2 regions of the Xylanimonas ulmi genome follow, and region 1 is predicted to be linked to the other one. Evidence: riboswitches for the same ligand, from Rfam matches in the RefSeq annotation. Region 1 holds a riboswitch; the other holds the start of a gene.
What was found. Region 1 has a riboswitch for S-adenosylmethionine ahead of EV386_RS13230 (LLM class flavin-dependent oxidoreductase). Riboswitches for the same ligand answer to the same signal wherever they lie in the genome.

Region 1 (15,632 bases):
CCCAGCGCTCGCCGTCGGCGAGCTCCTCGGGGGTGCGCGCCACGCGCAGGCTCCAGCCGGTCAGAGCCTTGCCGACGGCGTCGGCGTCGGCGGCGCTCGCGGCGTCGGAGACGAGCAGCACGGGTCCCACCGTGAGCGGGGCGCCCGGCTTGTGCCGGCGAAGCAGGGCCGGGCGCGGCAGACCGAGCCGCATGGCGATGGTCTTGGTCAGGCCGGTGTTGACGGCCCGGGTGTATGCGTCAGTCATCGATGGCTCCCCTGATTCCCGTCGAGGCCGACGTCACGCCGACTCGAGGATGGCCGTCGCGCCGAGCCCGCCCGCCGCGCAGATCGAGATGAGCGCCCGCGCCGGGGCGCCGGTCTCGGCCGCGCGCTGGGCGACGACCTTGGCCGCGGTGGCCAGGATGCGCCCGCCGGTCGCGGCGAACGGGTGGCCCGCGGCCAGCGAGGAGCCGTTGACGTTGATGCGCGCGCGGTCGACCTTGCCGAGCGGACCCGTCAGCCCGAGCTCGGTGCGGCAGTACTCGTCGTCCTCCCACGCGGCGAGCGTGGTCAGCACGGTCGAGGCGAAGGCCTCGTGGATCTCGAAGAAGTCGATGTCGTCGAGCGTGAGCCCGTTGCGGGCCAGCAGGCGCGGCGCGGCGTGCGCGGGGGCCATGAGCAGGCCCTCCTGGCCGTGCACGAAGTCGACCGCGGCGGTCTCGGCGTCGACGAACCGGGCCAGGACCGGCAGGTCGTGCTCGGTCGCCCACTCGCGCGAGGCGAACAGGACCGCCGAGGCGCCGTCGGTCAACGGCGTCGAGTTGCCGGCCGTCATGGTGGCCTCGCCCGCCCCGGCCAGCGCCTTGCCGAACACCGGCGCCAGCGCGGCGAGCTTCTCGAGCGAGGTGTCGGCGCGCAGGTTGTCGTCGCGCGTCAGGCCGCGGAACGGGGTGACCAGGTCGTCGAAGAAGCCCGCGTCCCACGCGGCCGCCAGGTTGCGGTGCGAGGCCAGCGCGACCTCGTCCTGCGCCTCGCGCGTCACGCCCCAGCGGGCGGTGGTCACGGCCTGGTGCTCGCCCATCGACAGGCCGGTGCGCGGCTCGTCGGTCGACGGCGTCAGCGGCTTGAGGTCGGCCGGGCGCAGCTTGGCGAGCGCCTTGAGGCGCCCCTGGAGGGTCTTGGCGTGCGAGGCCTCGAGCAGCGCGCGGCGCAGCCCTTCGCCGACGGCGATGGGCGCGTCGGACACCGTGTCCGTGCCGCCCGCGATGGCCGAGTCGATCTGCCCGAGCCGGATCTTGTTGGTCACGGCGATCGCGGCCTCCAGGCCCGTCGCGCACGCCTGCTGGACGTCGTAGGCCGGGGTCTGCGGCGAGAGCGAGGAGCCCAGCACGCACTCGCGCACCAGGTTGAAGTCGCGTGAGTGCTTGAGCACGGCGCCGCCCGCGACCTCGCCCAGCCGCTCGCCCTGCAGGCCGAACCGGGCCACGAGGCCCTCGATGGCCGCGGTGAGCATCTCCTGGTTGGAGGCGTCGGCGTAGCGGCGCCCGGCTCGCGAGAACGGGATGCGGTTGCCACCCACGACGACGGCGTCGCGCACGCCGGGCGGGGTGGAGGTGGTGGTGGGTCGTGTGGCCACTGCCCTCGTCCTTCTGTCTGGGGCGTGCGGCGCGGACGCCGCCACCCACGATGATCCTCGTCGATCGTCTCGCCGCCCCTCGTGACCGGGCGACTGTGACGTAGGACTCACAGTACCTGATACTGTTCGTCGCGTGAGCCGGATCACAGGAGGCCGCGATGACGCGTGACCACGACGGGCGTTCGACCCGGTGGGAGGACCACCGCGCGGCCCGGCGCGCCGAACTCGTCGCCGCCGCGCGCAAGGCCGTGCACCGCGCGGGGCCGGGCGTCTCGATGGAGGAGATCGCCGCCGCGGCGGGGACCTCGAAGTCGATCGTCTACCGGTACTTCGAGGACAAGGCGGGGCTGCGGCTGGCGGTCTCGTCGGCCGTCGTGGCCGACATGCACGACGCGCTCGCCCGCGCCGCGCAGGAGGCCCCCACGCCCATCGGCGGACTGCGGGCCATGGTGCGCGTCTACCTCGAGATGATCGAGCACTCGCCGCACGTGTACTGGTTCGTCACGCGCACCTCGATCTCCGGCGTCGAGCCCGCCGACGACCGACCGCCCGGCGCCGTCGGGACGCTCGACGCGCCCCTGTCGGCCTACCTGGACTCGGTCATCGAGATCGTCGCGGGGCCGTTCGCCGAGCTCGCCGGCGTGTCCGACGACGTCGCCGCGGCCTGGGCCGCCGGAGCCGTCGGCTTCGTCCGAGGCGCCGGGGAGTGGTGGCTGGCCCACCGCGAACAGGGCGCGACGGCGATGACGCGCGAGGCGCTCACCGAGCACGTCGCGCTCTGGCTCTGGCAGGGCCCCGTCGGGGTGCTGCACCGCGAACCCGCCGGCGTCGCCGTCGGCGCCCACCCCCACCACCACGACACTGAGGGGAACCGAGAATGACCACCACGACCGAGCCGAGCGCTGTGGACGAGCTCGTCGAGCCCACGACCGACCTGGCCGAGCAGGAGCCCGCGAGCCACCCCCGCGGGCCGCACGTCGACGTCGCCGCGCTGCACGACGCGCTGCTGGGACGCTGGCCGCAGTGGCGCGCCGCCGCGCGAGCCCGCGCCGCCCAGCCCGAGTTCTGGAAGGACGAGTCGCTCACGACGGCCGAGCACCGCGAGCGCGTGCTGGGTCAGTGCCGCCTCATGGCCGCCGACCCGCAGCACCAGTCGTGGCTCGCGTTCCCCGAGCGGCTGGGCGGACGCGACGCGCACGGCGCCAACCTGGCCGGGTTCGAGGAGTTCGTCAGCGGCGACCCGTCGCTGCAGATCAAGGCGGGCGTCCAGTGGGGGCTTTTCGCCGCCGCGATCCTGCACCTGGGCACGCCCGAGCAGCAGGACCGCCTGCTGCCCGGCGCCATGGACCTGTCGGTGCCCGGCTCGTTCGCCATGACCGAGACCGGCCACGGCTCCGACGTCGCCGCCATCGGCACCACCGCGACCTACGACCCGGACACCGAGGAGTTCGTGATCCACACGCCGTTCCGCGCGGCGTGGAAGGACTACCTCGGCAACGCGGCGCTGCACGCGACGGCCGCGACCGTGTTCGCGCGGCTCATCACCGGCGGCGTCGACTACGGCGTGCACTGCTTCTACGTGCCGATCCGTGACGCGGAGGGCCACTTCCTGCCGGGCGTCGGCGGTGACGACGACGGCCTCAAGGGCGGCCTGCGCGGCGTCGACAACGGGCGCCTCTGGTTCGACCATGTGCGCGTCCCGCGCGCCGACCTGCTGGCCCGCTACGGCCAGGTCGCCGCCGACGGCACGTACACCTCACCGATCGACAGCCCCGGACGCCGCTTCTTCACGATGCTCGGCGCGCTGGTGCAGGGCCGCGTCTCGCTCGACGGCGCCGCGGGCGTCGCTTCGCGCATCGGCCTGGCCATCGCCACGCGTTACGCGGCCGAGCGCCGGCAGTTCGCCAGCGCGAGCCCGGACGAGGAGGTCGTGCTGCTCGACTACGCCACGCACCGGCGTCGGCTGATCCCGCGCATCGCGGAGACTTACGCGCTGCACTACGCGCACGAGCGACTGCTCGACCTGTTCGACGACGTGTTCAGCGGGCGCGGCGACACCCCCGAGCAGCGTCAGGACCTGGAGACCATGGCGGCGGCGCTCAAGGCGACGTCGACCGAGTTCGCGCTCACGACGCTGCAGGAGTGCCGCGAGGCGTGCGGGGGAGCGGGCTTCCTCACCGAGAACCGGATCACGAGCCTGCGCGCCGACCTCGACGTGTACGCGACCTTCGAGGGCGACAACACGGTGCTGCTGCAGCTCGTGGGCAAGCGGCTGGTGGGCGACTACGCCGCGTCGCTCGGCGCGCAGGTCGCCACGGCCCCGGGCAAGGCCCGGTTCGTGCTCGGCCAGGTCGCCGACGCCGCGCTGCACAAGGCGCCGCTGCGCCGCGCCGCGCAGGCCGTGGCCGACGTCGTCGCCCCGCCCACCCGGGGCGCGCACTTTGACGCCGACGCCCAGCGCGCGCTGCTCACCGAGCGCGTGGAGGCCAAGGTCGCGGCCGTGACCCTCGGGCTGCGGCCCGCGCGCAAGGCCGACCCGGCCACGGGGCAGGCGATCTTCGACCGCCACCAGGTCGCGCTCATCGACGCGGCCCGCTCGCACGCCGAGCTGGTGCGCTGGGACGCGTTCACCGCGGCCGTCGAGGCGACCAAGGACGTCGGCACGCGCGCCGTGCTCGGCGTGCTGCGAGACGTGTACGCGCTGAGCGTCATCGAGCGCGACCTCGGGTGGTTCCTGGCCCACGGGCGCCTGTCGGGCGCGCGCGCCCGCGCCGTGGAGTCCGAGCTGCACACGCTGCTGCGGCGGCTGCGCCCGCACGTGCTCGACCTGGTCGACGCGTGGGGACTGGGCGACGACCACCTGCGCGCCGCCATCGCGACCGGCGCCGAGCGCGAGCGCCAGGACGAGGCGCGCGCCTACCACGAGGCGCAGCGCGCCTCGGGTGCGGCGCCCACGCCCGAGAAGGCGTTCAAGGCCCGCGCGCGCTGACGGCTCGGGCCCGCGCTGACGGCTCGGGCCCGCGCTGACGGCTCAGGCCGCGGCGGGGGCCGGGTAGGCCGGCTCGGGCGCCGCCTGCCCCGGTGCCACCTGCCCCGGTGTCGGCTGCGCCGGTGTCTGACGCGGCGCCGGCGCAGCGGACCCGCCGGCCGCGGCGCCCGCCCTGGCGTCGGGCCTCACCTCGGCGTCGGGTCTCACTTCGGCGTCGTCGTCCACCGGCGCGGACGCCGGGGCCCCGGCGAGCGTGACCGTGACCGTCGTCGGCGCCGCGGCGCCGACGGGCGTCAGCCAGGCCAGGACGACGGCGGCGACGAGCCCCACGGCGAGCGCGGCCGCCGCGGCGCCCCACTGCCCGTAGCCGAGGGCGACGCCCAGGAGCGTCCCGTCCACGAGTGCGATCCCGACCCCTGTCAGCAACACAGACCTCATGCGCATGACTCCTTCCCCCTTCCCCCATAGGACGACGGTCGGGCCACGCGCGCATCCGCAGCGGGTGTCATGGGTGGTGGGGCGCTTGGGCGTCGGGTCCCGCGCCGTCGGCGCCGTCGGAGTCGGGCCGCTCGTAGAGCGCCGAGAGCACCGAGAAGGCCTCGCGGCGCAGCCGCACCCGCGCGAACGGGCGTAGCAGGCACCCGGGCGCCCACGCGGCCACGCCCGCCGCGGCCAGTGCGACCAGCAGGCCGTGGCCGCAGGACGTCATGCCGATCCAGGTCACGAGCGCGAGCCCGAACGCCGTCAGCAGCAGGTGCGGCACCCAGGCCGCGGGCATCGGCGCGGGCAGGCGCACGCGCCACGGCACGCCGGGCAACCGCGTGTGGGTCACGAGCCAGCCCGGCGAGCCCTCATCGCTGAGCCCCCAGCACACCCCGTCCGGTATCGCCATCACGCACACACCTCCCGGTGGCCGAGCGCCCCAACGCCCGCCACAGCCACAGGATCGGCTCTCGCGCGGGCCGGCGCGGGGCTTGGCGCTGGGAGACCGGTGGCGACTGTGGGGCCGTGCGCGCGCACCGCGCGGATAGACTGTGCGCGCGCGTCTCGCGCACCACACCCGCCATGGCCGACGCCGGAACCGCCGCACACACGCGCCGCGGAGCTCACCCGGCCCTGGCAACGTGCGACCTCGAGGAGCTTGATGACCGCCGCCTCCACCGCCCGCCCGACTCTCGACACCGTGGAGAACGCCGCGGCCACGCCCGACGAGGCGCAGCCGTTCGCGGAGCTCGGCCTCAAGCCCGACGAGTACCAGCGCATCCGCGACATCCTGGGCCGGCGCCCCACGGCCGCCGAGCTCGCGATGTACTCGGTCATGTGGAGCGAGCACTGCTCCTACAAGTCCTCCAAGGTCCACCTGCGCCGGTTCGGTGAGCGCGTCACCGACGCCATGCGTGAGCACCTGCTCGTCGGCATCGGCGAGAACGCCGGTGTGGTCGACATCGGCGACGGCTGGGCGGTGACCTTTAAGGTCGAGTCGCACAACCATCCCTCGTTCGTCGAGCCGTACCAGGGAGCCGCGACCGGTGTGGGCGGCATCGTGCGCGACATCATCTCGATGGGCGCCCGGCCCGTCGCGGTCATGGACCAGCTGCGCTTCGGCGACGTCGAGCACCCCGACACGGCCCGTGTGGTGCACGGCGTGGTCTCCGGCGTCGGCGGCTACGGCAACAGCCTGGGCCTGCCCAACATCGGCGGCGAACTCGTGTTCGACGCCTCCTACCAGGGCAACCCGCTGGTCAACGCGCTGTGCGTGGGTGTGCTGCGCCACGACGACATCCACCTGGCCAACGCGAGCGGCGTCGGCAACAAGGTCATCCTGTTCGGCGCCCGCACGGGCGGCGACGGCATCGGCGGCGCCTCGATCCTCGCGTCCGAGACGTTCGAGGACGGCGTGCCCGCCAAGCGCCCGTCGGTGCAGGTGGGCGACCCCTTCATGGAGAAGGTGCTCATCGAGTGCTGCCTGGAGCTCTTCGCGGCCAAGGTCGTCGAGGGCATCCAGGACCTGGGCGCCGCGGGCATCTCGTGCGCCACCTCCGAGCTCGCGTCCAACGGTGAGGGTGGCATGCACGTCTTCCTCGACGACGTGCTGCTGCGCGACCCCACGCTCAACGCCGGCGAGATCCTCATGTCGGAGTCGCAGGAGCGCATGATGGCGGTCGTCCGGCCCGAGAAGCTGGAGGAGTTCCTCGCGATCACCTCCAAGTGGGACGTCGAGACCTCCGTGGTCGGCGAGGTCAACGACTCCGGCCGCCTGACCATCGACCACCACGGCCAGCGCATCGTCGACGTCGACCCCAAGACCGTCGCGCACGAGGGCCCGGTCTACGACCGCCCGTACGCGCGCCCGGCCTGGCAGGACGCGCTGGTCGCCGACACGAGCGCCGCCCTGGCCCGTCCGACGTCGCCCGCCGAGCTGCGCGCGACGGCGCTGCGCCTGCTGGCCTCGCCCAACCTGGCCTCCAAGGCGTGGGTCACCGACCAGTACGACCGGTTCGTGCAGGGCAACACCGCGCTCGCCCAGCCCGACGACGGCGGGGTGGTCCGCGTCGACGAGACGACGAACCTGGGTGTCGCGCTCGCGACCGACGCCAACGGGCGCTACGCCAAGCTCGACCCGCGCACCGGCGCCCAGCTCGCGCTCGCCGAGGCGTACCGCAACGTGGCCGTGGCGGGGGCCACGCCCCTGGCGGTGACCGACTGCCTCAACTTCGGCTCGCCCGAGAACCCGGACTCGATGTGGCAGCTCGTCGAGGCGATCGAGGGCCTGGCCGACGCGTGCCAGGCGCTCGAGGTGCCCGTGACGGGCGGCAACGTCTCGCTCTACAACGAGACGGGCGCCCCCGGCCTGGTCGACTCGGCCATCCACCCCACGCCCGTCGTGGGCGTGCTGGGGGTGCTCGACGACGTGCGCACCGCGGTGCCGTCGGGCTGGCGCGCGCCGGGCCTGCGCGTGCTGCTGCTGGGCGCGACGGCCGACGAGCTCGACGGGTCGGCCTGGGCCGACGTCGAGCACGGCCACCTGGGCGGTGTGCCGCCGCGTGTCGACCTGGCCGCCGAGCGCGCGCTGGCCTCGGTGCTCATCGGCGCCCGCCGCGCGGGACTGGCGGCCGCGGCGCACGACCTGTCCGAGGGCGGCCTGATGCAGGCGCTGGCGGAGTCGTCGCTGCGCTACGGCGTGGGCGTGACCGCCTCGGTCGCGGGCGTCGTCGAGCGTGACGGCGTCAGTCCGTTCGCCGCGCTGTTCAGCGAGACAACGGCGCGCGCGCTGGTCGCGCTCGACCCGGCCCGCGAGGCCGAGCTCGTCGCCGCCGCCGAGGCCGCGGGCGTCCCTGTCCTGGCGATCGGCACGACCGGCGGCGAGTCGGTCACCGTCGACGAGGTCTCCATCCCGCTCGCCGAGGCCCGCGAGGCCCACGAGACCACCCTTCCGCGCCTGTTCGCCTGAGCCCGCCTGAGCCCGCCCGGGCCTCCCAGGCGTCGCGCCGGGCTAGCCCCAACGCCGGGCTGGCGTTGGGGCTAGACCTTGCCGAGGCGTGACAAGACGCCTAGCCAAGCGACGACCAAACGCCTAGTAGGATGCTGACGATCTGCCTAGCTCAAGGCCGTCAAGATGCTAAGTTCGCCAGGTGACCTACCAAAGACGTGTGGTTGACGACTTCCTGGACGAGGCACGAGCTGGACTCGTGGCCATCGCCCTCGAAGGCGCGAAGGGGGTCGGGAAAACCGCCACCGCCAGTCGGCGGGCAAAGACGGTCCTCACGATCTCTGATCCCCGGACGCGCGAGGCCGTCCGGGGGAACTACGACCTCGTGGCCCAGGCCACGCCGCCGGTCCTCATCGATGAGTGGCAGCTGGAGCCGCAGGTCTGGGACAGGGTGCGCACGGCCGTCGATGACGCCCCGCGCGAGTACGGCAGGTTCTTGCTGGCGGGCTCCGCCGATGTCGCCCCGGGCACGCGCATCCACAGCGGGGCAGGTCGGATCGTCCGGCTATTGATGCGCCCGATGTCACTGGCCGAGCGCAACTTCGAGATCCCGACAGTGTCCTTGAAGCAGTTGCATGCCGGGGGCGCGGCGATAGAAGGCTCCACCAAGCGCGCCGTCCACGACTACGTCGGCGAGATCCTCCGGTCGGGGTTCCCCGGGATCCGCGATGCCCCAGATCGGTTCCGCGACCGTCAGCTCGACGGATACCTGGACCGCATCGTTGACAGGGACCTCCAGGAGAACGGGGTCACTGTGCGCCGGCCCTCGGCATTGATGTCCTGGCTCAAGGCCTATGGCGCCGCGTCCGCATCGACGACCGAGTACACGAAGATCCTCAATGCCGCGACCGCCGGGGACCCTGACAAGCCCGCGCGCGCCACGGTCGACGGCTACCGGGAGCATCTCAAGCGACTGTTCATCCTCGACCCGGTCGAGGCATGGACTCCGGCACTCGCGCCGCTCAAGCGACTGACCGTCTCTCCCAAGCACCACCTCGTCGACCCGGCGTTGGCGGCGCGCATGGTCGGCATCGGCGCCCAGGGACTGCTGCTCGGCGAAGGTGCCGTGCCGTCTCCGAGCGCGGGCACCTGGCTCGGTGCACTGTTCGAGTCGCTCGCCGTTCAATCTGTGCGCACCTACGCCGAGGCGATGGACGCACGAGTCGGCCACCTGCGTACCAAGAACGGAGACCGTGAAGTCGACATCATCGTGGAGACGAACGACCGACGGGTCGTCGCCCTGGAAGTCAAGCTGTCCGACACGATCAACGACTCGGACGTCAAGCACCTGCTCTGGCTCAAGGAGCAGATGGGCGAACTCGTGCAGGACGCCGTCGTCATCAACACGGGACCCTACGCATACCGCCGCCGAGACGGCATCGCCGTCGTCCCGCTCGCCCTCCTCGGCCCGTAATACCTTGGGGCTGACCGCTGCACAAAGCCTGGGCGCCTCAGTGGGTGTCTACGGCATCCCCCAGGCCCCGACAGCACGGACAGTCACCGACGGCAATCCCCACAATCTCGCGTGTTTCCCCAGGTCGCCAGTCACGTTGGGGCTAGGTCGCGCGGGGGCTACGCCGCGCGGGGCTACGCCGCGCGGGGGTGGGCCAGCAGCCAGTCGAGCACCGTGGGGGCGAAGTCGGGCGACCACGTCGGGACGTGGCGGCCGCCGACGATGGTCCACAGTGCGACCTCGGCGCCGTCCTGGCACGAGGACCACGTCTGCGTGGTCGTCTCGGCGCCGTCGATCGTGGCCTCTAGGTCCAGCGGGTCCCCGGCCTGCGGGGTGGCGGCGCACCCGTCGAGGTCCCGCCAGTCGCCCACGGTCCTCTCGGCTCCGGGGTAGGTGCGCCCGGGCCCGTTGTCGCCCCCGCCGTAGGCGATGGTCTCGTCGGCGTCGCCCTGCACCTGCAGCACGCTCACGGGCGCGCTCGGCGCGCACGACGACGGATCGTCGGTCATCTCGCCGGCGACCGAGACGACGGCGGTGACCAGGTCGGCGTGCTCGCACGCCATGCGCAACGCCATGAACCCGCCGTTGGAGTGCCCGACGACGTACACGCGCGCCGGGTCGACCGCGTACTGGCTCTCCACCGTGGTGATGAGGTCCGCGAGGTAGCCCGAGTCGTCGACCCCGGTGTCGGCGAAGTCGCAGCACGCGGTGGTCGCGTTCCAGAACGGGTTGCCCGAGCCGTCGACGGCGCCGTCGGGGAGCGCGAGCAGGTACCCCCGCTGGTCGGCGAGCGCGTCGAGCCCGAAGTAGGAGCCGAGCTCGCTCCCGGAGGACGTGTAGCCGTGCAGCCCGACGACCAGCGGCGCGGGGGTGTCGGGGTCGTAGTCGGCCGGGACGGTGAGGTGGAACGGGCGGTCGTCGAGCGCGACCGTGCCCGAGGCGCCGGGCGCGATCGCCGCGTCGGAGGGTGCCGCCGTCGGCGACCCGCCGCAGGCGGCGAGCGCGAGCAGGAGGGTCGCGGCGAGCAGGGCGCCCACCGGCCTCCGGAAGGTCGGCATGGGCACATCATGACCCCCGGTGGGCCGATCACACCACGCCTTTGGCCCGCGTGCGCGCGCGAGCGCGGCGGCGCTCCTACAGTGGACGTGGAGGGCGCGATGACGTGGCAGCTCGCGATGATCCTCGGCACGGTCGCCGCGTGGACGCTGGCGGGCGCCGCCGTGCTGACGCATGTCGCCGTGCGCGAGTGGCGCCGCCGTCGGGCCGCCGCCCGGCGCTCGATCGAGGGCGACCCGATCGACACCCTGACACTGCAGATCCGCCTCGGGGAGATCGCCCACGAGATCCAGGCGCTCGCGGCGAGCAACGCGTTCGCGGCCGCCCACCACACACGCGCCGCCCAGGCCGCCTATGACGCGCTGCTGGCCGAGGCGTGCCGCCGGGCCGGGCTGCCGGTCGAGGGGCCGGGCGAGGCGACCGCGCGCACCTCGGAGGCCGAGCGCCTGCGCGAGGAGCTGGAGCTCGCCTCGCGCGGCTGGACCTGGTAGCGCCGGACCTGGCGCCCCGGACTCGAGGGTCCGAGACCCGATGGCCCCGGACCACCCCCGTCGGCCCCGCCCCGCGAGGAGCGGGGCCGACGACGGCTCAGAGGGTCGCGAGCACCTGGTTGAACGTGGCGCTCGGGCGCATGACAGCCGTCGTCAGGGCCGCATCGGGGCGGTAGTAGCCGCCGATGTCGGCGGGCTTGCCCTGGACCGCGAGCAGCTCGGCGACGATCGTGCCCTCGTGGGCGCCCAGCGCCTCGGCGAGCGGGGTGAACGCTGCGGCGAGCTCGGCGTCGTCCTGCTGCGCGGCCAGCTCGCGGGCCCAGTACAGGGCCAGGTAGAAGTGCGAGCCGCGGTTGTCGATCGTGCCCAGCTTGCGGCCGGGGGAGCGGTCCTCGTCGAGGAACGTGCCGGTCGCGCGGTCGAGCGTGTCGGCGAGCACCTGGGCGCGCGGGTTGCCGGTGGTCTGGGCCAGGTGCTCGAACGAGGCCGCGAGCGCGAAGAACTCGCCGAGCGAGTCCCAGCGCAGGTAGTCCTCGGCGACGAGCTGCTGCACGTGCTTGGGCGCCGAGCCGCCCGCGCCCGTCTCGAACAGGCCGCCGCCTCTCATGAGCGGCACGATCGAGAGCATCTTCGCCGACGTGCCGACCTCGAGGATCGGGAACAGGTCGGTGTTGTAGTCGCGCAGCACGTTGCCCGTGACGGAGATGGTGTCGAGGCCCGCACGCATGCGCGCGAACGAGAACGCCGTGGCCTCGGCGGGGGCCATGACGTGGATCTCCAGGCCCTCGGTGTCGTGCTCCGGCAGGTATTGCTCCAACTTGCCGATGAGGGTCGCGTCGTGCGCGCGCGTGGCGTCGAGCCAGAACACCGCGGGGGTGTTCGACAGGCGCGCGCGGCGCACGGCCAGGGCGACCCAGTCGCGGATCGGGGCGTCCTTGGTCTGGCAGGCGCGCCAGATGTCGCCCGCCTCGACGTCGTGCGAGAGCAGGACCTCGCCCGAGGACGCCACGACCTCGACCGTGCCGGCGACCGGGATCTCGAAGGTCTTGTCGTGCGAGCCGTACTCCTCGGCGGCCTTGGCCATGAGGCCGACGTTGGGCACGGTGCCGATGGTCGCGGGGTCGAGCGCGCCGTTCGCGCGGCAGTCGTCGATCGCGGCCTGGTAGACGCCCGCGTAGGACGAGTCGGGGATGACGGCGAGCGTGTCGTGCTCGGCGCCGTCGGGGCCCCACATCTTGCCGCCGCCGCGGATCATGGCGGGCATCGACGCGTCGATGATGACGTCGGAGGGCACGTGCAGGTTGGTGATGCCCTTGTCGGAGTTGACCATCGCGAGCGCGGGGCCGTCGGCGAGCCCGCGCGCGACGGCGGCGCGGATGGCCTCGCCGTCGGGCAGCGACTGCGTGGCCGCGAGCAGCGCGGCGAGGCCGTCGTTGGGGGAGACGCCCGCGGCGCGCAGCTGGTCGCCGAACTGCTCGAACACTGCGGGCAGGAACGCCTGCACCACGTGCCCGAAGATGATCGGGTCGCTGACCTTCATCATCGTGGCCTTGAGGTGCGCGGAGAACAGGACGCCGTCGGCCTTGGCCTGGGCGATCTGCTCGGTCAGGAAGGCGCGCAGCGCGCGCACCGACAGGAACGTGCCGTCGACGACCTCGCCCGCGAGCACCGCGAGGCCGTTCTTGAGCACCGTCACCGAGCCGTCCTCGGCGACGAGGCGGATGGTGAGGGTGTCGTCGGCGGGGATGACGACGGACTTCTCGTTGTGGAAGAAGTCGCCGTGGGCCATGGTCGCGACGTTGGTCTTCGACGACGGCGACCAGGCGCCCATGCGGTGCGGGTGCGCCTTGGCGTAGGCCTTGACCGAGGCGGGCGCGCGGCGGTCGGAGTTGCCCTGGCGCAGCACGGGGTTGACGGCCGAGCCCTTGACGCGGTCGTAGCGGGCGCGCACGTCCTTGTCCTCGGCGGTCTCGGGCGACTCGGGGTAGTCGGGCACGTCGAAGCCCTGGGCCCGCAGCTCGGCGATCGCCGCCTTGAGCTGGGGCGCCGATGCCGAGATGTTGGGCAGCTTGATGATGTTGGCGCTCGGGTCCTCGGCGAGGCGGCCGAGCTCGGCGAGCGCGTCGTCGACGCGCTGCTCGGGCTTCAGGCGCTCGGGGAACTGCGCGAGGATGCGCGCGGCGACCGAGATGTCGCGGGTCTCAATCGCCACGCCGGCCTGCCTGGCGAACGCCTGGACGATCGGCAGGAACGAGTACGTCGCCAGCAGCGGGGCCTCGTCGGTGTGGGTGTAGATGATCGTGGACTGTCCGGCCATGGGCGGCGTCGCTCCCTGGTGCTGGGCCGCTGCTCGTGACAGCGGGGCGGGTTTTCTCGACATCAAGATACTTGACGGCCCGCGAGCGCCGGAATCCCGCGTCACTCCCTGCGTCTCAAATCCGCGTCTCGCGATATGAAACCCCCGTTGCTCTGGTCGAAGGCGCTCCGTAATGTCCTGCGTGTCGAGGCCCCCTGGGGGTCTCGGGTCATGAGCTCCGACGTCAAGCCCCGGCTCGTCGGACGGCAACCCCCGCGTGGGTGGGTGCCCCGGGTGAGGACCAGGTGGCGTCGTGTTCGCGGCGCACAACGCGCGAGCCCCTTGCGGGCCAGAGGAGGAACCATGCGTCGGAGCCAGACTCGCTGCTGTTGTCGCTGACCAGCGACGCCGCGCACGCGGCCCGCGGGCGCTAGCCCGCACAGCCTCGATCCACACCGGCCTCAAGCCCTCGCCGCCGACGGCGGTTCCTCGCTCTTTGGTAGCCCGACGCCCCCGCGCCACGACGCGGGAACGGGCTGCGCCCACGATCGGAGCCCCACGTGTCGTATCAGCCTGCCCCCGCCCTGCCCGACGGCCCCCGCGCCCTGCGCGCCGACCGCCCGCACGTCATCCTCGGGATCGACCTCACCGCCGCCGGCGCGCGCCCTGGAGCGCACCGGGCCCGTGGCGGGTTCGCCGCGCTCCCGTTCGACGGCGAGCGCTTCGTGCGCCTCGTGCGCACCGCGGACCGGGGTCGCCTCGACCTGGTCGTGCTCGACGAGACCTTCCTGCTCCACCCCGGCCGCGGCCGCGTCATCGGGCGCCTTGACGCCGCGGTCGCCGCCGCGCGGGTGGCGCCGCTCGCGCCTGGCGCCGGATTCGTCGTCGGCGTCGACGCGCTGCACCTCGACCCCGCGCAGGTCGCGTCGGCGATCGCGGGCGTCGAGCGCGCCAGTGGCGGCCTCGCCGCCTGGCAGGTCGGGCTCGCGCCCGACGCCGACGAGCGCATCGTCGGGTTCGCCGCCGTCGCCGCGCGCCGCACGGCCGCGCACTGGCAGCACGGCGGCGGAGGCGAGCTGGCGGGGCTCGACCCCGAGGGCCGCCGGAGCGTGGACCACGACGGCGTCCGGTTCGCCGTGCGCCGCCCGACGCCCGCGCGTGCGCTCCCGCAGGGACGCCCGCCCATCAGCGTCCGCGTCAGGGACGCGGCCGATGTGCGGCTGGCCGCGACCACAGCCGACGTCGTGCGCCTCGTCGCACCGGATCGCGCAGGCGTGGTCGCGTTGCGCGCGGCCCTGCGCGACGCCATCGTCGCCGCGGGACGCGACCCGGGGCAGGTGCGCGTGCTGGCCGAGGTCTTCGTCGTGCTCGCCGAGCAGGACGCCAGCGCCCAGGCGCGCCTGGCGATGGTCCGCGACCTGGAGGGGCCCGACGCCGGTGGCGGCGCCGTCGTCGTCGCCGGGACGCCGCACGACCTCGCGCGACTCGTGTCGGAGTGGGCCGGGGCCGGGGTCGTCGACGGGTTTGTGCTGCGGCCCGCCGCGCTCGACGCGGACCTCACCGCCATTGTGACCGGACTGGTCCCCGAGCTCGAGGAGCGGGGGCTGCGGCCCGCCGAGGCGCGAGCCGGCACGCTGCGCGAACGCCTGGCGCTGGCGGCCGCCGCGCCGCAGCCCGCCGCCGTGGGTCCGGCGGCCGGGCAGCCTGCTGCGGCGGGCCGGGCGGCCAGGCAGTCCGCCGTCGCGACCCGGGAGGGCGCCGGCGTGGGACACCCGTCCGGCGCGCGCCGCCCGGCCCGAGCGGGCGCACTTCAGCCGGCTTGAGCGGAGTCCGAGCGCGGCCGAAGCGCTGGCCTCTGCGCCCGCGCGGCCGGCGCCGGTAGGGTCCCGAGCATGGCGACGGTGCTTCCCTTTGACGGCCACACTCCGCAGATCGACCCGACCGCATGGCTCGCGCCGACCGCGACGGTGATCGGACGGGTCACGATCGGCCCTCGCGCAAGCGTCTTCTACGGCGCGGTGCTGCGCGGCGACATGGACGAGATCGTGCTCGGCGCAGGATCGAACCTGCAGGACAACTGCGTGGTGCACACCGACGACGGCGTCCCGACACGCATCGGCGCCGGCGTCGGCGTCGGGCACGGCGCGATCGTCCACGGCGCCACCGTGGGCGACGGCAGCCTGATCGGGATGGGCGCGACGCTGCTCAACGGGTCGGTGATCGGCGAGGGCGCCTTCGT
Region 2 (15,632 bases), 2.1 Mb from region 1:
CGCGCACCGTCGTGGTGCTCGCGGTGTGGTGCGCCGCCGCGGTCGCGGGCGCGTGCCGGGCGCTGCGACGCCGGTCCTGAGGCGCCGGTCCTGAGGCGCCGGCTCGACGAGTGCGGCTATGCGGCGGCCGGCCCCGCGACCACCGCCAGCACCGCCTCGCCGTAGCGGTCCAGCTTGGCCTCCCCGACCCCGCTGATCGCCGCGAGCTCGCCCGACGTCGTCGGGCGGGCCGCGGCGATCGAGCGCAGCGTGGCGTCGGCGAACACGATGTAGGCGGGCTTGCCCTGCTCCTTGGCCTCGCCCGCGCGCCAGGCCCGCAGCGCCTCGAACAGCGGCACGTCGGCCTCGGCGAGGTCGGCCGCCGGGCTCGCCTTGCGCGAGCGCGCGGCACGGGCCGGGCGCGCCGGCTCGTGCCGCATCCGCACCTGCCGACGTCTCGCCAGCACGTCGCCGCTCGCCTCGGTCAGCACGAGCGTGCCGTGCTCGCCCTCGACGGTGAGCAGCCCCTGGGCCAGCAGTTGGCGGACCACGGCCCGCCACTCGGACTCGGCGAGGTCGGCGCCCACGCCGAACACCGACAGCTCCTGGTGGCGAGACCGTCGGACCTTCTCGGTGTCGCGGCCCAGCAGGATGTCGACCACCTGCCCGGCGCCGAAGCTCTGGCCGCGCTCGCGCGCCAGACGCAGCACGGTCGACAGGACCTTCTGCGCGGCGATCGTGCCGTCCCACGCCTCAGGCGGGTCGAGGCAGGTGTCGCACGCGGCGCAGCCGCCCGGATGCTGCTCGCCGAAGTAGGCGAGCAGTTGCGCGCGGCGGCACTCGACCGTCTCGCACAGCGCGAGCATCGCCCCGAGGTGCTGGTTGAGGTTGCGCTTGTGCGCGGCGTCGCCCTCGGAGGTCTCGATGAGCCGCCGCTGCTGGACGACGTCGGCGAGCCCATAGGCCAGCCACGCCGTCGCGGGCAGCCCGTCGCGCCCCGCGCGGCCCGTCTCCTGGTAGTAGCCCTCGACCGACTTGGGCAGGTCGAGGTGCGCGACGAACCGCACGTCGGGCTTGTCGATGCCCATGCCGAACGCGATGGTCGCGACCATGACCAGGCCGTCCTCGCGCAAGAACCGCGCCTGGTTGGCCGACCTCACCGCCGCGGGCAGGCCCGCGTGGTACGCCAGCGCGTCGATCCCGTTGTCGACCAGCGTCGCCGCCGTCCGCTCGACCGACGCGCGGGACAGGCAGTACACGATGCCCGCGTCGCCCGCGTGCTCGGTGCGCAGCAACTCCAGCAACTGCCGCTCGGGGCGGTCCTTGGGCACGATCCGATACTGGATGTTGGGGCGGTCGAAGCTCGACACGAAGTGCCGCGCGCCCTCCAGATCCAGCCGCGTGGCGATCTCGCGGCGCGTGGCCGCGGTCGCGGTCGCGGTCAGCGCGATGCGCGGCACGTGCGGCCAACGCTCGTGCAGCATCGACAGCTCGAGGTAGTCGGGCCGGAAGTCGTGGCCCCATTGCGAGACGCAGTGCGCCTCGTCGATCGCGAACAGCGAGATCGTCCCGCGGTCGAGCAGGTCGACGGCGGCCCTCGTGCGCAGGCCCTCGGGCGCGAGGTAGAGCAGGTCGAGCTCGCCCGCCTCGAACGCCCGCTCGACCGCGCGGCGCCGTTCGCCGTCGAGCGTCGAGTTGAGGAACGCCGCGCGCACGCCCAGCGCCGCGAGCGCGTCGACCTGGTCCTGCATGAGCGCGATGAGCGGTGAGACCACGACTCCCGTGCCGGGGCGCACCAGCGCGGGGATCTGGTAGCACAGCGACTTGCCGCCGCCCGTGGGCATGAGCACGAGCGCGTCGCCGCCCGCGATCACGGTGTCGATGATCGCGGCCTGCTCGCCGCGGAAGGAGTCGTAGCCGAAGACCCGCCGCAGCACGTCGCCCGCACTGGCGGGCCGGGCGCCGGGCGCCGTCTCGATGCTCACGCCCGCGAGCCTACCGACCGCGTCCGACGCCGGGCCGCGCCCGTCCCCACGGCCCCACGTCACCGCAGCCCCACGGCCCCGCGTCCCCCGTGGCGCCGCGCCCCACGGGCTACCGTGACGCGTCGGCGACCGCCTGCGGCAGCGCCGTCGGGTCCGTCCAGGCCCCCTCCCACCGCTGGCCGTCGATCGTGATGGTCGGCGTGCCCCGGAACGCGGGGTCGGCGCTCGCCGCGGCCGAGGCCGAGGCCACCCACTGCCCAAACGTCCGGCGCGCCTGGCCCGAGGCGATCGCGTCAGCGACGTCGGCGGGCACGCCGACCGCCGTCGCGCGCCGCGCGAGCTCGTCGTCGGTGAGCCCCGGCGAGCCCTCGGCGGGCTGGTCGACGAACAGCGCCTCGTGGAAGTCGAGCCAGTGCGCCGGGTCTCGGTCCGCGACCCACGCCGAGGCCGACGCCGCACGCGTGGAGTAGGCGGCGCCCTGCGAGGCGCCGTCGAGCATCGAGATCGGGCGCACGACGACGTCGGCCGTGCCGTCGGCGAGGAAGCCCTCGATCGCGTCTTTGTTGACCCGCTCGAAGTCGGCGCAGTACGGGCACATGTAGTCCACGACGATGGCCACCTCGGGCACACCCTCGGCGGCCTCTCCGCCCGCCGATCGATCAGCGCCGACCGGGATGGCGCCGTCGGCGCGCGCCGTCGACGGCACGTCGGCGACCTGACTCAGCGGCAGGTCCTCGACCGCGTTCGCGGCGTCGTCGCGGTGGGCGCGCACGAACAGCAGCACGGCGATCACCACGAGCGCGATCACCGCGAGCGCCAACACGCCGAACGTCACCACTCGGATGCGGCGCTCGCTCGCCTCCTGCCGCGCGCGCAAGGCCTGCGCCTGCGCGCGGGCGGCGTCGCGCCGCTGCGCGTTGGTCGGGTTCGTGCTGGTCATCGACGTCGTCGCCCTTCGCGCTGCGGGTCGGGCGCGCGCTCGGCCCGGATGGTGAGCGAGACTACCGACCGCCCCAGGCGAGCACCAGAGCCCCTCGGCGGCTCAGTCCCCCGAGGCCAGCACGAGCACGCGCAGGCGGCTGCCCGCGTACCAGGTGGCCGCGACGAACACCCCCGCGATGAGGGTCCAGGCGAGGCCGACGCCGACGGAGGCCGGCACCAGGCCCTGCGGCGCGATCGATCCGGTCACCGACTGCGCCCACTGCTGCACGCTCAGGTTGCGGGCGCCGGGCACGAGGTTGCCGACGAGGCTCTCCCACACCAGCGCGTAGACCAGTCCGACGACGACCGCGTGCCGGGTCAGGATCGACAGCAGCAGGAACAGCGCCCCGTACACCGCGCCCGCACACAGCGCGCCCACCCCGAAGGCGGCCACGGTGCGCGCGCTCGCGCCGAGGATCAGCGCGGCCGCCACCGTCGGCACGACGGCGAAGGCGAGGATCGCGAGCAGCGCCACGGCCAGCTTGCTGCGCACGATGGTGTGCCGCGACAGGGGTTTGGCGAGCAGGTGGACGATCGACCCGTCGTCGATCTCGGGTCCGATCACTCCGGTGCCGACGATGAGGCCGAGCAGCGGGAGGAAGGTCGCGAAGGCCACGCCCCGCAGCAGGGAGACGGCGCTCGTCTCGTCGGCCGGGGCGAGCAGGCGGGTCAGGACGGCGATGGCGACCAGCACCGCCGCGAGCGCGACGAGCAGCCAGACGCGCTTGCCGCCCAGCACGGCGCGGGCGGTGAGTCGAAGGATCGTGCGGTTCACAGGGCTCTCCTACCTCTGGACCAAGTAGGAGAAGACGCTCTCGAGCGACTCGTCCTGCGGTGTGACGTCGTACAGGCGCACGCCGGCGTCGCGCGCGACCCGTGGCAGCAGCTCGGCGAAGTGCAGGAACTCGGTCGCCTCGACCCGCAGCGTCTCGCCGTCGAGGCTGACGCCCGCCGTCGCGCGGTCGGCCACGAGCGCCGCCGCGAGCGCGCGGTTGTCATCCGAGGCGATGGTGTAGCGGTGCGGGCGGTCGGTCATGAGCCGCCGGATTTCGCGGTAGTCGCCCGACGCCGCGTGCCGGCCCGCGACGAGCACCTCGATGTGGTGGGCGAGCTGCTCGACCTCCTCCAGGATGTGCGAGCTGAACAGCACGGTGCGCCCGGCCTCGCCCATGGCGCGCAGCAGGCCGATCAGGTGCAACCGCTGGCGCGGGTCCATGCCGTTGAACGGCTCGTCGAGCAGCAGCACGGCCGGGTCGTGGACGAGCGCGGCGGCCATCTTGACCCGCTGCCTCATCCCCTTGGAGTACTCGCCGATCTTGCGGTCCGCCGCGTCGAGCATCGCGACCGTCTCCAGGGCGCGGCGCGCGGCGGCGCCCGGGTCGGCGAGCCCGTGCAGCTCGGCGCTCGCGAGGACGAACTGCCCGCCGGTCAGGTAGTCGAAGGTCGCCTCACGCTCCGGGACGAGGCCGAGCGTGCGGTAGGCCTCCGGGTGGCGCCAGACCGCCGCGCCGTCGAGCGTCACCGTTCCGGCCGACGGCGGCAGGAAGCCCGCCAGCATGTGGATCAGCGTCGACTTGCCGGCGCCGTTGGGCCCCAGCAGCCCGGTGATCCCGGGCCCGACGCGCATCGTGACGTCGTTGACGGCCACGACGTTGCCGTACCACCGCGAGCACGCGGCGACCTCCAGGGTGGACATCAGGCCTTGACCTTCCGGTAGCGGCGCAGCAGCGCGGCGTAGCTCGCGGCCACGACCAGGAGCGCCGCAAGGAGGAAGACGGCGCCGGCCACGCCGTCGGGCGGACCCGCCGCCGTCGAGGCGTCGGCGCCGAACGCCCACACCTGCACTCCGTCGACCAGGGTCATGGGTGACAGCATCCCCAGCCATCCGGCCAGGGTCGGGTCGCCGGCCTGCACGGCGGCGACGTCCTGCAGCCCGGAGACGACGGCGAAGCTGAGCGTCAGCACCGTGATGACGCTGGCGATCCCAAACCCGCGACGCCCCGTGAGCGAGGCGATCACCGTCGCGATCGACGCCAGGACCAGCGCGAAGAGCGCGGCTCCGGCCAGCGCCTGGAGGACCTGCGCGGTCTGCTCCCCGGCGTCGAACTGGGCGGCGAGCGCGCCCAGGTACATCAGCAGCAGGGGCGCGGCGAGCAGGATGAAGACCGCCGCCGCGACGGCGGCGAGCTTGGCCAGCGCGTAGTCGGCGCGCGCCAGCGGCCGCGAGAGGTACAGCGGCAGCGTGTGATAGCGCAGGTCGAGCGAGACGGCCTGCGGAGCCGCCACGGCGAGGAAGATCGCCAGCGCGCCCTGGGTGACCATGGCGAACCGGGTGTAGGGCAGCACGGGCTCGGTCAGCCCCTGCCGTGCCCCGACCACCGAGACCGCCGCGAGCACCACCGCGGGCAGCAGCATCACGGTGGCCATCCCGAACGGCACCACCTTGGATCGGGCGGCGCGCCCCAGACCGAACACGCCGCGCAACGTGTGCGTGAACAGCGCGAAGGTGATGGCGCGGCGATCGAGCCGTGGACCGGTGTAGCCGCGGTAGCCGATGTCATGGATGACACCGGGTCCGGGCGCCTCAGACGACGACATCGGCCGTCCTTTCGTCGAAGACCTCGCTGATGTGGTGGCGGCGGCGTTCCAGGCGGACCAGGCCATAACCCTGCTCGGCGACGACGTCGCGCACCGTGTCGTACGTCTCCTCACCGGCCAGGTCCACCAGGACGAGGCTCCCCTCGCGCACCGCCCGCAGGCCGCGCGCGGCGAGCGCCGCGACGGCGATGCCCGCGTCGGCGGTGACCTCGACCGCGAGCTGGGCGCTGGCCTGCGTGAACTCGGCGACCGACGAAGAGCGCAGCAGCACCCCCGCGTCGAGGACGACGACGTCGTCGCAGACGCGCTCAAGCTCGCCGAGCAGGTGCGAGGTCACCAGGACGGAGATCCCGAAGTCGTCGTAGACGCGGCGCACGAGGGCGAGCATCTCGTCGCGCCCGACGGGGTCGAGGCCGTTGGTGGGCTCGTCGAGGAAGACGACCTGGGGGTCGTGCACGAGCGCCTGGGCGAGCTTGACGCGCTGGCGCATGCCGGTCGAGTAGCCGCCGATCGGCCGGTACCGCTCCTCGTAGAGCCCCACATGGCGCAGCGTGTCGGCGGTGCGCTCGCGTGCGGCGTCGAGCGGGAGGCCCGCCATGCGCGCCAGGTGCACCACCAGCTCGGTCGCCGAGACGTCGCCGGGCAGGCAGTCGTGCTCGGGCATGTAGCCGACCCGCCGGCGCAGCGCGGCGCCGTCGGAGGCGATGTCGTGGCCGAGCACGCTCGCGCCCCCGCCGGTGGGGTCCTCGACGCCGAGGAGGATCTTGATGAGTGTGGACTTGCCCGCGCCGTTGGCGCCGACCAGCCCGGTCACGCCCGCGCCGATCTCGACCGTGAGCCGGTCGAGGGCGGTCACGCGCGGATAGCGCTTGGTGAGCTGGTGGGTTGTGATGACGGGCACGGGCCGACCGTAGTGCCGCGCGGCGCGCCGCGGAAGGCGTGACGGCGAGAGTTCAGGGGAAGTTCAGGGTCGCCTCGGGGTGAGTCCTGGCGCCCGCAGCGTGTCCGCGGCGTGGCCCACGACCCGCCAGTGGCCGCCGTGCTCGTCGCACACCAGCCCGACGTTGCGGCACCGCGCGCAGGTGACTTTGCCGAGCAGGCCGCTCGCACGCCCCCCGTTGCAGGAGGGGCAGTCGTGCAACGGACGGTGGCACTGCGCGCAGGACATGGTCGCGCTCCTTGAGCTCAGACGGTGCGCGCGGGCCTCGTTCTGGGCCGCCGCGCGGGCGGGCTGCCGGATCGAGCCCACACCGCACATCCTGGCCAAGCGCGCCCGGCCGAACCCCGCCTGGGCGCGGTCGCGGATTCCGTCCGGATCCGGACGGAGCGGCGAACCGCGCGGACCCGCGGCCTGCGGCCCGCCGACGCTCACAGGCACATCGGATCTCCCAGGCTGATGTGCTCGCCGTCCACGGTGATCTCGCCGACGGCGCACACCCGGGTGTCCGGCGTGGGCCGCACCAGCAGCGTGGTGTAGGCGCTCTGGGCGTCCGGCTCGGTCGTGTCCTGCCGGTCGTCCGCCTCTGGCCCGGTCTGGCGGAAGATGCTCGCCGAGACGAGGTTCCCCGCGGCCTTGCCGTCGTAGCGCGTGATGCGCGCCCACCCCGCCTGGCACGCGTCCGACCAGACGATCTCCAGCAGGGTGTCGTTCGCGCGCGTCTCGGCGGCGGCGACCGCGGCGTCGCTCACGCAGTCGGTCAGGGCGGGGTCCTGCCCCGTGGTCACCGCGATGCGCGCCTCGGCGGAGACCGCCGGGGCCTGCGATTGGTCGGCAGCGGCCGCCGCGGCGCCGGCCGGGCCGGCGGCGAGGTGGACACCCCACCCGCCGACGGCGGCGCCGACCACGGCCGCCGCCACGGCGAGCCAGGTCGCGGCGACCGCGCTCACGGTCCGGCGCGCGCGCTCGGGCGCTGCGGCGTCCCCGGACGGCGCGCCTGCGGCCATCGCCGCGAGCGCCTCCGGGAGTCGGACGTTCGCCTCGAGCGCGGCCCGCCGAGCGGCGAACGAGGCGACGTCGCCGCCGAACAGCCCGACGACGGCCGTGACCGTGCGCTCGCTGGGCAGGCGCTTGCCGGCGAACGCGTCCGACAGGACGGTCTTCGACACGCCCGTGCGGTGGGCGAGAGCCTCGAGCGTCGGGTTGCCCGCGCCCATGCGCAGGTCGCGCAGGTCGCTCGCCACCTGGGCGATGGTGTCGTTGTCGAAGGCGGGCGACATACGCGTCTCCTCGGGTCTGGGCCGCTGCGCGCGAGCGGCCGACGGCGCTGGGTGGCTGTGCCGATCCCGCTGCGTTCGGCCGCCTCGTCGGCGCGCTTCGTCGGGATCGCACACATTGCGTCGTCGGAAGGATCCCGGGTCGCCGGAGCGCCGAGGGCGTGTTCCCGGCACTCAGCGGGGGTTTCACCCCCCGAGATCACCCGCTGCGACCGGGCCGGCCCCAGGTCAGCGGCCCTGCTCCCGGCGTCTGCCATCACCGCGCGGTCTTGACCTGCGCCGACGCGTCCTCTACCGTCCCGGCCAGGTCACGAGCTCAGCCCGCACGCCTCCGGACGTGGGCTGACGGCAACCGCGTCGCCCGACACGGTGCCCTCCGGAGAAGACCCGGGTCGACGCCCCCACAGCGTCAGCCAAGCCGGGCTGACCCCCGCCGTCGGGCGGGGCGAGCCCTCCACGGAGGCGCAGATGACGCACAGCACCCCTCGACGCAACGAGCCCCACGACGTTCCGGCGAGCCGCCGCGACGCAGACCTCATCCCGTGGCAGGTCAAGGAGGAGCACCGTGGGCAATACCCGCTCGCGATGCTGCGCCTGGAGAGCAGACGGCGCGCGAGCCTCCCGCTCTCGGCGCTGGAGGTCCGCCGGCTCGACTCCTGGCTGGGCGACCTCGCCGAGCGCGGCGTCGTCGTCCTCTACGACCCCGACACCCCCGACGGCTTCTACCTGGTCCCCCGCGCAGGCCGTGACGACGATGTGATCCGGCGGCCGGCCGGGTCGCGGTAGCGGAACGCTCCCCCGGGCGCGGCCCGCCACGCCTCCGCCGAGCCCTATGAGCCTCGTCGCGCGACGGGTCGCGTCGGCGGGCGGGGCGAGATCGGTGTGCTCGGGCGATGATGCTCGGACGCACGATCGAAGGAGCGTCCTTGCCGAAGAACAGCCACCGAGCGCCGCTGCGTGAGCGCGTGCTGCGCCTTGGCCGCGTCGGGTGGGCCGTGGTGGGCATCGCGGCCGCGGTGGTCGTCGTCTACTCGGCCGTGTCGATGCTCAGCGGCCTCGCGGTCCCCCTGGTGGTCGCGGTCGTGCTGGGTGTCCTGCTGCACCCGGTGGTCGACTGGCTCGAACGGCGCGGCCTGCCGCGCGGGATCGGCGCGTCACTGGTGCTGGTCGCGCTGGCCGTCGTGGTGGGCGTCGCGGTGTGGGTCACCGTCGTCGGCGTCATCGAGCAGTCCACGGAGATCGTCGACCGCCTGACCGTCGGCCTGACGGAGCTCGCCTCGCTTGAGGTGCAGTTCGCGGGCGCGGCGGTGGACCTGTCGGTGGTCGACCTGGGCGAGGCGACCCAGGCGATCAGCGGCGGGATCGCGTCGCTGTTCGGCAGCGTGTTCTCAGGCGCGGCGGCGTTCGCGATGGGGACGTTCATCGCCGTGTTCTTCCTGTTCTACATCCTGGCGGACTGGGCCCGCGTCAAGGGCTTCGTCATGCGGTACACCGCGATCGGCGCGACGTCAGGCCACGACGTCGTCGAGGAGGCCACGATCACGCTGCGCCGCTACTTCGGCGCGATGACCCTCTCGAACCTGATCGCGGCGGTCCTCATCGCGCTCGCCGCCGCGTTGATGGACGTGCCGCTGGCGTTCTCGATCGGGCTCGTGACCTTCGTGACCTCCTATGTCCCGTTCCTCGGAGCGATCTTCTCCGGAGCGTTCGCGGTGCTCATCGCGCTCGGGTCGCGCGGCCCGGTCCACGCGCTCGTCCTGCTCGGCGTGATCCTGGTGATGCAGAACCTGCTGCAGACCCTCATCCTCACCAAGCTCTCCTCCGATCGGCTGCGCCTGCACCCCATCGTCAACCTCGGCTCGACCGTCGCGGGCACCGTGTTCGCCGGCCTGCTCGGCGCGACGCTGTCCGCTCCCCTGGTGGTCATGCTGCGCGACGTCGTCGGACACCTGCGCGAGCGCCCGGACGACGGCGAGGCGCCTCGCCCCACGCCAGCCGCCCCGGCGCCGTCGCCGGAGGAGGACGCCCCGTAGGCCCAGCGACCGTGGGACTGGCCAGGAGTCGGACGACGGCGGCACCCCGAGATGCGACCCGACGCACCGCTCCCAAGTCGCAGCGAGCGGGTCGCCGAAGGCCTCGACCTCGCGCCGCGGCTCAGTGTCACTCGTGTTGAGCATCGCGAGGCGACGGCGCCGCAGCAGGCTGACCGCAGCGGCTCTCCCCACCAGTTCGGGTGGGCCACGAATGGGCGAGCGCGTGCGCGAAGCTCGTGGGCCGGGGATGCGCGACGACGACCATCGACTGCCTCACGAGACTGAGCCCCGACAACGACCCACCCTTCCGACCAGGCTGGCACCCTGATGTCGCGCGCGACGCCAGGGTGTGCGGCGTCGCAAGGCTCCCCGCCGCAGGCTCCGCCGGGGGTGCGGGAGGCTGGGCGCATGACCGAGCCCGCGCCGCTGACACACGTCGTCATCGAGTCCGACCCGCAGTACGACGACCCCGCGCCGATCCGGATCCTCCCCGGGCAGGTTGTGACGGTGACCCAGGAGACGGCGACGGAGTTCCCGGCGTTCGTGCACGTCACCACGCCCAGGGGCGAGGGCTGGGTGCCGCGCCGACACCTCGACGGAGCGCGCCCGGCCGCCGCCGTCCTGCGCGCCTACGACACGACCGTCCTGATGCCCCAGGTGGGTGACCGCGTCGCCGCGGTCGAAGAGGACACCGACTCCGGGTGGACCTGGTGCCGCGACCAGGTGGGACGCGAGGGCTGGGTCATGACCCGCGCGCTGCGCCCGCTCTCCGTGGGCGGCGGACGCATCAACCCCGTGCGGATCTCGGGCTAGGCCCCGCGAACGCCCGCCCTCTCCACACGGCCTCGCATACCGGCTCGCACACCGGGTCACCTGCGGCGCCACGACGGCGCGGCGTTGACCCCGCGCGTCGTCGCTCTCTCGCCTACCTCGGGCGGCCGGACTCGGACACCGCGCACGCGGTCGTCACGCGCACCTCACCGACGCCCTGGTCGAAGCCGACGTGGGCCGAGGCGACCGTGGACGTCGCCTCGGGGGTGAGCCAGTACTCGCCCCGCATGACGTCGACGCCGTCGACGCCGCCACCGTTCCAGGCCCTGACGATCGCCTCGGCGACGTCCTCGTTGGCCTGGGTGATAAGCAGGAAGTCGACGTTGTCTGACGCGGTGGCCAGGTCCCGCGTCGTGAAGCGGCCGTAGAGCTCGAGCGCTGTGCCCGGCCCTCCGACGACGTCGGCGCAGGGCGCCTCGGTGATGGCCATCGGCTGCTGCCACAGCAGACTCGGACCGCCGACGTCCTGGGCCTGCGCTTGAAGCACGGCCAACTCGGCGCGGGCCAGGTCGAGCGAGACAGGGGCTGGCGCCGGTGTGGGGCTGGGCGACGACGTCGCTCCGGGTGCGGGTATCCGCGCCGCTGCGGCGGCCTCAGCCTCGGCCGTGTCAGCCTGTGCGTCTCGCTCAGCGGCCTGCGCCCGCGCCTGCGCAGGCGGCTCGGCGGCGTCCGTCGCCAGTGCCCACCAGCCGCCGAGAACACCCACCGCGGCCAGCACGAGCCCGAACGCCCAGCGGCCGCTCGCCCCCCGCGCCAGGCCGAACCGCCGCACCAGCCAGATGAGGGCGCACCCCACGCCCGCCACGAGGAGGCCGACAGTCACGACGGCAAGCCACGGGGTCCCCAGCCGCTCGACGCGGTCGCCGGCCAGACACCAGGACCGTGGTGGGAAGCCCTGACCGCCGACGTACACGGTGCGCGACTCGGTGACGCCCAGACGCGACGCGCACAACTCGGTCGGCTCCAGAGCGAAGCCGTTCTCGACCCAACTCCAGAGCAGTGCGGTCCAGGTCGCCAGACCCGCGGTGGTCGCCGCGGCGAGCCACACGCCACCGCGGCGCGGCGTGGCGACGTCGTCGGGCGCATGAGGACGGGTGGCCTGCCGGCGCCCCGCGACCAGCACCGAGAGCGCTCCCGTCACGGCGCAGATCGCCAACACCGGAACACCGAGCGGCCACGTGGTCAACACCACCAGGGGCAGGCCGACCGCCGCCGTCGCGGCGAGTCCGCCGACGAGGGCGCTGACGGCGAGTGGGGCCCGGGCGCCGCACAGGGCCCGGGCGACGCCACCGGCGGCAAGACCGGCGGCTCCGCTGCAAAGCAGCGAGATCGGCAGGCCGACGACGAGGGCGATCGCGGTGAGCCAGAGCGCGCCCATCACCCCGGGGAAGTCAGGGTCGTGGTCGGTCGCGACTACGAGCGTCGACCCGATCGTCAGGGCCACGGCCGTGGTCACCGGGCCGATCCAGAGCGCGTGCGCGGCGACACGCAGCGCAGTGGGGCCGGGCCGCGGCGCGGGCGGCTCTTCGGGCAGGGGCACGCCGTCATGGTGGCGGGCTGATGAGCGCCTCACGGGTGCGGCGGCGTCGTGCGTCCAGACGTGCCCCGAACCTTCACAGGCCCGCCGCAGCGCACGAGCCGACCGCAACGTACAGGCCCACCACGGCGATCTGGGACGACGTCGTCATCCGGCGTCCGGATCCGCCGGCGCCTCCCCGCTCCGATCCGGCCTGCGGGGGCGCGCGCCGAGCAGGTAGCCCGCCCCGGAACCGACGAGCAGGGCGCCGAGCGCCGTGACGCTCAGCGTCAGCCAGGGTGCGGGCCAACTGATCGTGAAGGCCTGGTCGCTCAGCGGCGCGTACGCGAACCAGCCGAATGCCGCGCTGTGGTGCCACCGCCAACCCAGCCACACGCCCAACGCGGTCAGAATGACGCCGACGACGATCATGGCGACGGCGATCATCCTCGCAACGCGCCGACGCGCCGGAGCGTTCGTGCTCATGCCGTCACGGTAGCGGGCGCCCGGGCGCTGTGGAAGCGCTCGGTGCCTGGGGCCACGCCCGGCGATCCCGGAGTGTCACGCAACCGACGAGGGCGCCGATCGCCGCGCTGAGACCGGCGTATCCGAGCAGGTCGAGCCCGCGCGGGGTGGCGGAGACCATGACGCACGTCATCGCCAACGCCATGACGGGGTCGCCCACCTGGCTCCAGCCGCCGGGCGCGAACGGCGCGAACGCGGCGACGAGCAGCACGCTCCCGATCGTGTAGCCCAGGACGACACGCACGGCCCATCGTGTGACCAGCCTGCCGAGGGTCATGCGCGGGTCCGCGTCCGCCAGGCGGGGGCGAGGCACCAGGGGCCGAGCGCGAGGGCGACGACGAGCGCGCCGCACCCACTCACCAGGGCGGCGGGCGCCGACCTGGTCAGGAGGGCCGCCGCCCCGGCCGCGACCACGGGGATCGGGACGAGCATCCAGCGCACGACGGCGACGGGCCACCGGCGAGGGGCGGCGAACACGAGGCATGCGTTAAGGAGTCCGGCGACCACCCCAGCGAAGAGTCCGATGGTCGCGGCAGGCGGCGCCCAGCCCAAGGCGTCTGAGGCGCCCAAGGTCGCGAGGGAGCCGCCTCCGGCGAGCCACGCCGCAGCGAGCAGAGCGCTCGGCCCGAGCAGCGTGCCCGCGGCCGCGCTCACGCCGAGCAGACGCGCGAGGACGCGCAGCGTCGCCGTCCTGCTGACGAAGGTCTCATCGACCCGCACGGTGGACATCGGCCGCCTCCCGCCTCGGGCCGCTCGCCGTCGGCCCCACGAAGTTGATCGACTGATCAAATCACCTGAGTGAACCATACGATGCCCTCATGACGGAGGGGAACGAGCAGGCCAGCGCGCGCGGAGCGCAGACACGGCGGCGGCTCCTCGACGGGGCGGAGGCCGTCCTGCGCAGGAGCGGGTACGCGGGAGCGTCCGCCCGCACGATCGGCGCGGCCGCCGGGGTGAACGCGGCGCTCGTCTTCTACCACTTCGGCGGCGTCGACCAGCTCCTGCTCGCCACCCTGGACCGGTCGTCCGCCCGGCGCATGCAGGCGCACCGCGCCACGGCGGCCCGCGCCCGGACGGTCGAGGAGCTCGTCGAGGCAGCCGTCACGATCTACCGCGCGGATCTTGAGGACGGCTACCTCGCGCAGTTCAGCGAGTTGGTGGCCGCCGCGGTCACCAAACCCGCGCTGCGCACGGAGATCAACGCCCGCGCTGAGCCCTGGGTCGCGTTCGTCGAGGAGCACTGGCAGCGCGTCGTCGTCGGCACACCCCTCGCGCGGCTGCTCCCGGCGCGCGACGTCGCCAACGCCGCGATCACCTACTACCTCGGCGCCAACCTGTTCTCCGTCATCGACCCGACCGGCGCCCGCACCGAGGGCGTGTTCGACCTCGCCCGCCGCCTCGCCCCGCGCACCCGGCTCCTCACGCTCCGGTTGCCGCGGCGATAGTCCCAACCGGGACTCGTCGCGCCGGAGGACGCCCGGTTAGACGTGGAGCCGATACAGGCGTTCGCCGCCGTAACGGGTGAACCCGCAGCGGGCAAGGATCGGGCCCGACGTCTCGATGCGGCCCTTCACCAGCGCGAGAGTCGCGCCCCACTCCCGCGCGATGCGCAGCCGCTCGGCCAGCACCGCCCGGTACGCGCCCTTGCCGCGCTGGTCGGGCAGGGTGCCAGCGCCCCACAGGCGCGCGACCTTGCCCGCCGCTGCCTCCGGCCCCGCCGCAAGCGTGCATCCGCCCGCCGCTGCGGCGAGCCCGTCGCCGACCCGGCCGAGGACGCGGAAGCCCGCCCGGGCGGCGAGGTCGCGTTCGCCCTCACCCAGGTCGGCCTCGAGCCGCTCCTGCGTCAACGGCTGTTGCCGCCAGACGGCGACGTCCACGGCGTCCACCGCCAGGCGTTGCTCGCGCGTGGTGACGACCTCGGCGGTCACCGACGTCGGGACGGCGAGGTCGGGAAGTGTGTCGAGGCGGAGCGCGAGCACGTCCACGGTGTCCTCGAGCGTGGCCCGGCGGCGGATCAGCGTCTGCTCCAGGTCGGCGGGCCGGTCGTCATCGGTGGCCCACCATCCGACGCTCGGGCGGCCCCAGAGGCGCGTCTGGTCGAGGGACGCGTCGAGGAGCGCCGCTGCGTCGCGCGTCGAGTCGGCGCGGCTGGCGATGACACCGATGCCCGACCACTGCGGGTAGCGGATGATCCGGAAGTCCGACTCAACGCTCTGAGCGTCGTCGGGGATCCACGACCAGTCCGCGGCGGCCTGGAGCACTCGCTGCGCTGGCCACGTCGTCACGGGGCCGAGGCTACCCAACGTCAGTCACGGATCGGCTCGCCGTCCTCGAGGGCACACGCGTCCACCGCGTCATGCGGCCGCGGCGCGTGCCAGCGCAGCGGCGACCGCGGGCACCTCGTCACGGAGCAGTCCGAGCGACACGCGCACGTGGTCGCCCCCGCGTGGCTGCGCCGTCGCGTGGAACGGTGCGCCGGGTGAGACGCGGATGCCGGCGGCCGCCAATTGCGCCACCGCGCGCTGCTCGTCACGCACCGGCAGCCACAGGTTGATGCCGTCGCCGAGCGGCAGGTCCACGTGATGCTCGGCCAGCGCCCCCAGCAGCGCACGGCGACGGGCGTGGTAGACGCGTCGTGCGTGCGAGACGACGTCGATCACCTCACCGTCGTCGAGCATGTCGGCGAGCATCCGCTGCACGAGCCGGCTCGTCCACCCCGGCCCGAGCATGCGGCGTCGCACGACGGCGTCGAGCACCCTGGCCGGCCCGCCGACCGCGGCGATGCGCAGGTCCGGACCGTGCGACTTGGAGAAGGACCGCACGTGGACGACCCGGTCCGGGAGGAAGCCGCCGAGCGTCACGTCACGCGCCGAGGCGATCTGGCCTGAGTGGTCGTCCTCGATCACGAGCACGTGCGGGTGCGCACGCAACACCCGGGTCAGCTCACGCGCGCGCGTGGGTGACATATCG

Region 2: linked by a shared signal. The riboswitch ahead of EV386_RS03255 (hypothetical protein) and the one ahead of EV386_RS13230 (LLM class flavin-dependent oxidoreductase) in region 1 are both predicted to bind S-adenosylmethionine.

Annotation. Positions count from the first base shown of each region.
Region 1 is NZ_SGWX01000001.1:2,848,308-2,863,939, reverse strand. It holds gene EV386_RS13285 (3-oxoacyl-ACP reductase) at 1-247, opposite strand, end outside; gene EV386_RS13280 (acetyl-CoA C-acetyltransferase) at 281-1,618, opposite strand; gene EV386_RS13275 (TetR/AcrR family transcriptional regulator) at 1,777-2,499, shown strand; gene EV386_RS13270 (acyl-CoA dehydrogenase family protein) at 2,496-4,607, shown strand; gene EV386_RS13265 (hypothetical protein) at 4,650-5,045, opposite strand; gene EV386_RS13260 (hypothetical protein) at 5,113-5,499, opposite strand; gene purL (phosphoribosylformylglycinamidine synthase subunit PurL) at 5,752-8,058, shown strand; gene EV386_RS13250 (ATP-binding protein) at 8,258-9,511, shown strand; gene EV386_RS13245 (CE1 family esterase) at 9,685-10,608, opposite strand; gene EV386_RS13240 (hypothetical protein) at 10,708-11,097, shown strand; gene EV386_RS13235 (NADP-dependent isocitrate dehydrogenase) at 11,195-13,414, opposite strand; SAM riboswitch class IV at 13,621-13,733, shown strand; gene EV386_RS13230 (LLM class flavin-dependent oxidoreductase) at 13,954-15,216, shown strand; gene EV386_RS13225 (gamma carbonic anhydrase family protein) at 15,286-15,632, shown strand, end outside.
Region 2 is NZ_SGWX01000001.1:729,862-745,493, reverse strand. It holds gene EV386_RS03295 (ABC transporter permease) at 1-80, shown strand, start outside; gene recQ (DNA helicase RecQ) at 117-1,964, opposite strand; gene EV386_RS03285 (DsbA family protein) at 2,074-2,904, opposite strand; gene EV386_RS03280 (ABC transporter permease) at 3,007-3,720, opposite strand; gene EV386_RS03275 (ABC transporter ATP-binding protein) at 3,730-4,641, opposite strand; gene EV386_RS03270 (ABC transporter permease) at 4,641-5,543, opposite strand; gene EV386_RS03265 (ABC transporter ATP-binding protein) at 5,530-6,444, opposite strand; gene EV386_RS03260 (DUF2690 domain-containing protein) at 6,912-7,760, opposite strand; SAM riboswitch class IV at 8,064-8,183, shown strand; gene EV386_RS03255 (hypothetical protein) at 8,226-8,543, shown strand; gene EV386_RS03250 (AI-2E family transporter) at 8,684-9,790, shown strand; gene EV386_RS03245 (SH3 domain-containing protein) at 10,199-10,603, shown strand; gene EV386_RS03240 (hypothetical protein) at 10,716-12,161, opposite strand; gene EV386_RS03235 (hypothetical protein) at 12,306-12,623, opposite strand; gene EV386_RS03230 (hypothetical protein) at 12,628-12,939, opposite strand; gene EV386_RS03225 (hypothetical protein) at 12,936-13,391, opposite strand; gene EV386_RS03220 (TetR/AcrR family transcriptional regulator) at 13,481-14,107, shown strand; gene EV386_RS03215 (GNAT family N-acetyltransferase) at 14,144-14,947, opposite strand; gene EV386_RS03210 (aminotransferase-like domain-containing protein) at 15,017-15,632, opposite strand, start outside.